DNA from 2 places in the Belnapia sp. AC561 genome. Region 2 is predicted to be linked to the other one. Evidence: riboswitches for the same ligand, from Rfam matches in the RefSeq annotation. Region 2 holds a riboswitch; the other holds the start of a gene.

Region 1 (3,390 bases), on a different contig from region 2:
CGGTATCCACCACCATCACCCGCGTCCCGGCGCCCGAGGCCGCCAGGTTCCGCGCGCGGGCCAGCCGCGCCTCGGCGGTCGCGATCTGCTGCGCCAGGTCGCCCGAGCGCTCGGCGATGGTGGTCTGGTCGGCGACCGGGATGGCCGGCTCCACCACCGCCAGCACCTGGCCGCGCCGAACCGGCTGGCCGAGCCGCGGCAGCCCGCCCTCCGGCGGGGCGATGCGGCCGCCGGCCAGGCTCTGCGCGACGCCGCCGCGATTCGGGTCGGCGACGATGCGGCCGACCAGGGTGACGGTGCGGGAGGCCGCGCCCTCGCGCAGGGTCTGGGTGCGGAGCTCCAGCAGCCGCTGGCTGACCTTGGGCAGGAAGACCCGCCCATCCGGCAGCCGGACCGGCGCATCCAGCATGGTGCCCGCCGGCGCCGCATCCTCCGCATGGTCGTGCCCCGCATCCGCCCGCGCCCCCGCCGGGGCCAGCAGCAGCGCCAGCGCGGCCGCGACGGCCACCCGCCGCCGCCGGCGCGGCCGCGCCAGGGCCAGCCCCGCGGCCAGCCCGGCCAGCATCCCGCCGCCGGCGACCAGCCAGGGCCGATGCGCCAGCCATTCCCGCGCCGCGTGCCAGGGGTCCTCGAAGGGGCCTTCATGCGGGTCGGGCGCGGGCAGCGCCGGCAGCCTGCCGCTCAGCAGGTCATCGCCCTCCGGCCCGCCGAGGATGGCGAAGACCAGCTCCAGCGGCACCCCGGCCCGTGCCAGCAGCGGCGAGACCAGCCGCCAGGTGCCATCCGGCTCCGCCTCGGCCGCGACGGTCTCCTCGCCGATCGCCACCTCCAGCCGCGCCTCGGTCACCGGCGCATTGCCCTCGAAGCGGTCGAGCCAGAGGCGCAGCCGGTCCGGCGCCTCCCGCACCGCGACGATCTCATAGAGCTCGGAATGCACCGCGACGCGCGGCCGGGCCGGGGCGGCGGCCTCGCCCGCCTCGTCATGCCCCTCATGCGCCGCGACGGGCGCGGCCAGGGAGAGAAGGACTACGCAGACAAGGGCACGCAGGCAGGCAGCCGCGCGCGGGACGGGAAGGGGGGACATGCTGGGCCTTGCAGACAGGGAGCGGGACGCGACCGACCGCGCCCGTCCTTCGACAGGCCGCGGCTAGAGGATCGTCGGGACTCGCGGTGGCCGCGCCGGCACGCCGCCCGGCAGGCCCTCCGGCGCCGCCGCCATCGCCAGGGCCAGCGCCTCGCCCGGCATCACGCCCGGCACGCCGGCGCCTTCCGGCAGCGGCAGCATCGCCCGCACCGCATGGCAGAGCCCGCAATGCGCCGGCGCCGCCTTGTCCGGCGCCGGCACGTTGCCCTGGTCCGCCATGGCCTGCTCACAGCCCGCCGCCATGGCCGCTTCCGCATGCCCATGCGGCAGCACCCCAGCCACCAGCAAGGCGGCCAGAAGGGCGAGGATGCGGCAGCAGCGGAGCCGGAGGAGGCGGGCGAGCATGAACCGCCTCCGAGATGGCCGGCCGCTGCCGCCGCGTCAAGCCGCATGCCGCGACCCCTTGCGCCGCAAAATCCATAAGGATATGTTTATATCGCGATGGTCCCGCGCGAGCGGGTGAAAAGGGAACGCCGATCTCGTCGGCGGCTGCCCCAGCAACTGTAGGCGGTGAGCCGCCGGCCTCCCCACGCTTCGGGGACACGCCACTGCATGGTCCGCCATGTGGGAAGGCCAGGCCGGCAGCGACGACCCGCAAGCCAGGAGACCTGCCATCGCCGGCCACCCCGAACCGGGGGCCGCAACCTTTTCCGCCGGGCTGGGTGCACCGGGGGCGGAGCACGCGACAGCCATGACCATCGCCGCCAACCTCGGCTATCCCCGCATCGGCCCACGCCGCGAGCTGAAGGCCGCGCTCGAATCCTTCTGGGCCGGCAAGACCCCGGAGGCCGAGCTGCGCGCCACCGCCGCCGGCCTCCGCGCCGCCTCCCGCCGGCTGCAGCAGGGCGCCGGCATCGGCCATATCCCGGGCGGCGACTTCGCCCTGTATGACCACGTGCTGGAGACCGCCTGCGCCCTCGGCGCCATCCCCCCCGGCCATGGCTGGAAGGGGGAGGGGCCGGTCTCGCTGGAGACCTACTTCTCCCTGGCCCGCGGCGGCAGAACCGAGTCCTGCTGCGGCCACCACGCGTCCAGCGCGCTCGAGATGACCAAGTGGTTCGACACCAACTACCACTACCTCGTCCCCGAGCTCGCCGCCGGCCAGCGCTTCGCCCTGACCGCCAATCCCTGGGCCGATGCCGTGCGTGAGGGCCTGGAATCCGGCTGCCGCACCCGCCCCGTGCTGCTCGGCCCGGTCTCCTTCCTGCTGCTGTCGAAGACCACCGACGGCAGCGCCGCCCTCGACCTGCTGCCCGCCATCCTCCCCGCCTATGCCGAGGCGCTGCGCGGCATGGCCGAGGCCGGCGCCGCCTGGGTGCAGATCGACGAGCCCTGCCTGGTGACCGACCTGCCGCCCGGCGCCGCCGAAGCCTACCGCACCGCCTTCGCGGCGCTCGCCGAGGCCGCCCCCGGCCTCGACCTGCTGCTCGCCACCTATTTCGGCGGCCTGCGCGACAACATGGCGCTGGCCTTCGGCCTGCCGGTCAACGGCGTCCACCTCGACCTGGTCCGCGATCCCGGCCAGCTCGAGGCCGCACTCGGCCTCGCCCGGCCGGAGCAATGGCTCTCGCTCGGCGTGGTCGATGGCCGCAACGTCTGGCGCACCGACCTCCGCGCCGCCCTCGGCCTGCTGGCCCAGGCCGCGCTCCGCCCCGGCGGCGCCCGCCGCCTGATGGTCGCCCCCTCCTGCTCGCTGCTGCACGTCCCCCACAGCCTGCGCGAGGAGACCGCGCTCGACCCGGCGCTGCGCCGCCGCCTCGCCTTCGCCGAGGAGAAGCTGGCCGAGGTCGCGACGCTCGCCCGCGCCATGGATGAGGGCGAGGCCGCCGTCGCCGAGGCGTTGACCGCCAGCGACCGCATCGCCGCCGAGCGCCGCGCCGAACCCCCAGCCGCGCCGATCGACCTCGGCCCCGCCGCCGAGCACCGCGCCAGCGCCTACCCCGCCCGCGCCGCGGCGCAGCAGGCCCGCCTCAACCTGCCGCCGCTGCCGACCACCACCATCGGCTCCTTCCCCCAGACAGCGGAGGTCCGCGCCGCCCGCGCCGGCCTCGCCCGCGGCACCCTGGACGAGGCCGGGTACGAGGCCGCCATGCGCGACCTGATCGCGGAAAGCGTCCGCTGGCAGGACAGCATCGGCATCGACGTGCCGGTGCATGGCGAGTTCGAGCGCAACGACATGGTGAAGTATTTCGGCGAGCGCCTCGCCGGCTACGCCTTCACCAGGCACGGCTGGGTGCAGAGCTACG
Region 2 (3,390 bases):
CGGTCGCCATGTGGACCGGCATGGGCGAGGCGCTGGAGATGTTCGCCGAGGATGCGAGCGTCCGCTGCGTCATCCTCCAGGGCGCCGGCGACAAGGCCTTCGTCTCGGGCGCCGACATCTCGCAGTTCGAGAAGGTCCGCAACAACGCCGACGCCCAGGCCGAGTACGACAAGCTGACCAGCGCCGGCCGCGCCAGGCTCTCGGCCTACAGGAAGCCGGTGATCGCCCAGATCCGCGGCTTCTGCATGGGCGGGGGCCTGGGCATCGCCATGTCGACCGACATCCGCATCGCCTCGGACGACAGCCAGTTCGGCATCCCGGCCGCCAAGCTCGGCATCGCCTATGGCTTCGACATGGTCCGCGCCCTGGTCGACCTGGTCGGTCCCGCCCATGCCCACATGATCCTGATGACCGGCGAGCGCTTCGATGCGAAGGAGGCCGAGCGCTTCGGCCTGGTCAACAAGGTCGTCCCGGTGGCCGAGCTCGAGGCCACCGTCGCCAAGCTCGCCGCCACCATGGCCGGCAATGCGCCACTGTCGCTGCTGACCAACAAGCAGACCGTGAAGCAGGTCCTCATGGACCGCGCCGACCGCGACATGGAGGCCTACAAGAAGGCGCTGGCCGCCTGCTTCGACAGCGCCGACTACAAGGAAGGCCGCCGCGCCTTCATGGAGAAGCGCAAGCCGGCCTTCACCGGAAGCTGAAACGACCCAAGGACCCGTGTCCAGGTTCGCGCGAAAATCCCGGTGCATGACGCGCCGGGAATGCCTAGACTGCCGCCTGCCGTGACACCCTCGAAACCAATGAGGGGCATGGCCGGTGGCATTCTACGTCTGGGCAAGAGGTCAATATCCGGGAATGGACGGCAACATCGAGGCGCCGATCGTCGGTGCGCATTCCGATGCGACCAAGGCAGTCAGCCACGGGGACTGCGCGGGGGCGCCCATCTCCCGCATCGTCGCGGAGGTCGCCGCCCGCTTTCCCGGTGAACGCATCACCCTCGGCGAAATGGCCGAGGCCTTCGGCGACCGTGCCTTCGGCCTGCTGATCCTGCTGCTGCTGCTGCCCTCCCTGCTGCCCGGCATGGCCTCGGTCTTCGGCCTGCCGGTGCTGATCCTCGGCGTGCAGATGGGCCTCGGCCGCCGCACCCCGAAGCTGCCCGCCTTCCTCGCCCGGCAATCGGTCAAGCGCACCGACCTGCTCCGCCTTTCCGGCGGCGGCTCCAAATGGATGGCCAAGGTCGAGCAATACGTCCGCCCCCGCCCGGGCTTCTTCACCTCCCCCATGGGCGACAAGCTGTTCGGCTGGCTGACCGCCTATGTCGCGCTGATGCTGATCCTGCCCGGCCCCGGCACCAACGGCCCGCCGGCCTTCGGCAACATCGTCATGGCCCTCGGCCTGGTGGAGCACGACAACCGCACCACCGCCTGGGGCGTCGGCCTCACCATCGCCGGCTGCGCCTTCGCCACCATCGTGCTGGTCGTGCTCGGCTGGCTCGGCGTGCAGGCACTCGGCTGGATCTTCTAGCGCGCGATCGTCCGAGGCGGTCTCGCCGAAGGCCGTGAATCGAGCGGTGCCAGGGGCCAGGCGCGGCCGAAAGGCCACAGCCGCTGGCGCTTCTGCGCCATGGCTGCGCGCGGGGGGCTGTTACCCTCCCGCAATCCTGCTAGTGCCCCCGCATGCGCCGGTGGCCCGCAAGGGCTGAAACGGGAATGCGGCAGGTGGTCCCGACCATCCGTCCGCGGCTGCCCTCGCAACTGTAGGCGATGCGGGTCTGCCAGAAGCCATTGCACCCGAAGCGGTTTCACCGTGGGGGCGTGAGAAGGCGGCAGATCCAAGGGTCCCGGGTCATCGCCCCGGCGCCCCCATCGCGAGCCAGGAGACCGGCCGGCGCAGAGTTGTCTCGCGCGTGCCGGGCGAGGTGCACCGGCGCACCGGAACCAAGGCCCCCAGCGCCAAGCGCGGGGGGTTTTCCGATTGCGGGAACGACGCCCGTCGTTCCGCCCCCACCGGGGCGGGACTCGTTCGTCAACGCAGTCGGAGGACCCGATGCGAAACCTCGCGCTTACCCTCGCCGGCGGCCTCGCCGCGGCGGCCCTGGCCCCCAATCCCGCCCAGGCCCAGCAGGCCATCCCCGATACCATCGTCACCGCCACGCGGGTCCCGACGCCGGCCGAGCGCGTCCCCGCCGCGATCACCGTCATCACCCGCCAGGACATCGAGGAGCGCGGCTACCAGTCGCTGGCCGAGGCGCTCACCGCCGTCCCCGGCATCAACCTCGTCGGCCAGGGTGGGCTCGGCGGCCAGACCAGCGCCTTCACCCGCGGCACCAACAGCAGCCATACCCTGGTCCTGCTGGACGGCGTGCCGATCAACGATGCCTCCACCCCGGCCGGCGCCTTCAACTTCGGCCAGGACCTGCTCGGCAACCTCGACCGGATCGAGGTGGTCCGCGGCCCCGCCGCCTCGCTCTACGGCAGCGCGGCGCTCGGCGGCGTCATCAACCTCGTCACCCGCCAGGCGCCCCAGGGGAAGGTCTTTGCCCCCTTCGGCGAGATCGCCGGCGGCAGCAACTCCACCGTCCGCGGCAACCTCGGCGCCACCGGCCGGGTGGAGGCCTTCGACTACCTCTTCTCCGGCCAGTCGCTCTCGACCCGCGGCTCCAATGCCCTGGCGCCGCGGCTGCAGACCACCAACGGCGAGCGCGACGGCTTCCGCGGCCAGTCCACCATGGCCCGGCTCGGCTGGACCCCGGTCGAGGGGACCCGGCTGGAGGGCATCGTCCAGTGGCGGCAGAACAACTTCGGCCTCGACGGCACCAACAACGCCTTCCGCCAGGCCGATGACCCGAACTACTCCGGCGAGGACCGCCGCTGGTTCGGCCAGGTCCGCGGCGAGACCCGGCTGCTGGACGGCGCCTGGACCACCGGCCTGCGCGGCTTCACCACCGAGGACCGCCGGCGCTACGTGAACCGGCCCAACCCCGGCGCCTCCGGCATCGCCGACGACCTCTACCGCGGCAGCCGCACCGGCCTCGACTGGGGCAATACCGTCCGCCTGCCCGGCTTCGGCGCCTTCACCGACGGCGCGCTGGCCTTCGGCGTCACCCATGCGCTGGAGGAGAGCCGCAGCCTCAGCGGCAGCCCCGCCTCGCGCACCCGAGTCTTCGCCCAGCAGCATGTCACCGCCGGCTACGCCTCGCTGCAGTACCGCGCCTGGGACCGGCTCGACCTGACCGGCGGCTTCCGCCAGGACAGCACCACCGGCTTCACCGATGCGACCACCTGGCAGCTCGGCGCCGTGCTGGCGCTGCCCGAGGTGAACAGCCGGCTCCGCGTCTCCGCCGGCACCGCCTTCCGCGCCCCGTCGCTGTACGAGCGCTTCGGCACC

Evidence for each region. Region 2 has a riboswitch for cobalamin ahead of AC0IW9_RS29245 (TonB-dependent receptor plug domain-containing protein). Riboswitches for the same ligand answer to the same signal wherever they lie in the genome.
Region 1: linked by a shared signal. The riboswitch ahead of metE (5-methyltetrahydropteroyltriglutamate--homocysteine S-methyltransferase) and the one ahead of AC0IW9_RS29245 (TonB-dependent receptor plug domain-containing protein) in region 2 are both predicted to bind cobalamin.

What each region holds. Positions count from the first base shown of each region.
Region 1 is NZ_CEEDBP010000019.1:65,959-69,348, forward strand. It holds gene AC0IW9_RS16620 (efflux RND transporter periplasmic adaptor subunit) at 1-1,084, opposite strand, end outside; gene AC0IW9_RS16625 (hypothetical protein) at 1,148-1,489, opposite strand; cobalamin riboswitch at 1,570-1,774, shown strand; gene metE (5-methyltetrahydropteroyltriglutamate--homocysteine S-methyltransferase) at 1,836-3,390, shown strand, end outside.
Region 2 is NZ_CEEDBP010000069.1:2,126-5,515, forward strand. It holds gene AC0IW9_RS29235 (enoyl-CoA hydratase) at 1-704, shown strand, start outside; gene AC0IW9_RS29240 (exopolysaccharide biosynthesis protein) at 859-1,527, shown strand; cobalamin riboswitch at 1,669-1,905, shown strand; gene AC0IW9_RS29245 (TonB-dependent receptor plug domain-containing protein) at 2,050-3,390, shown strand, end outside.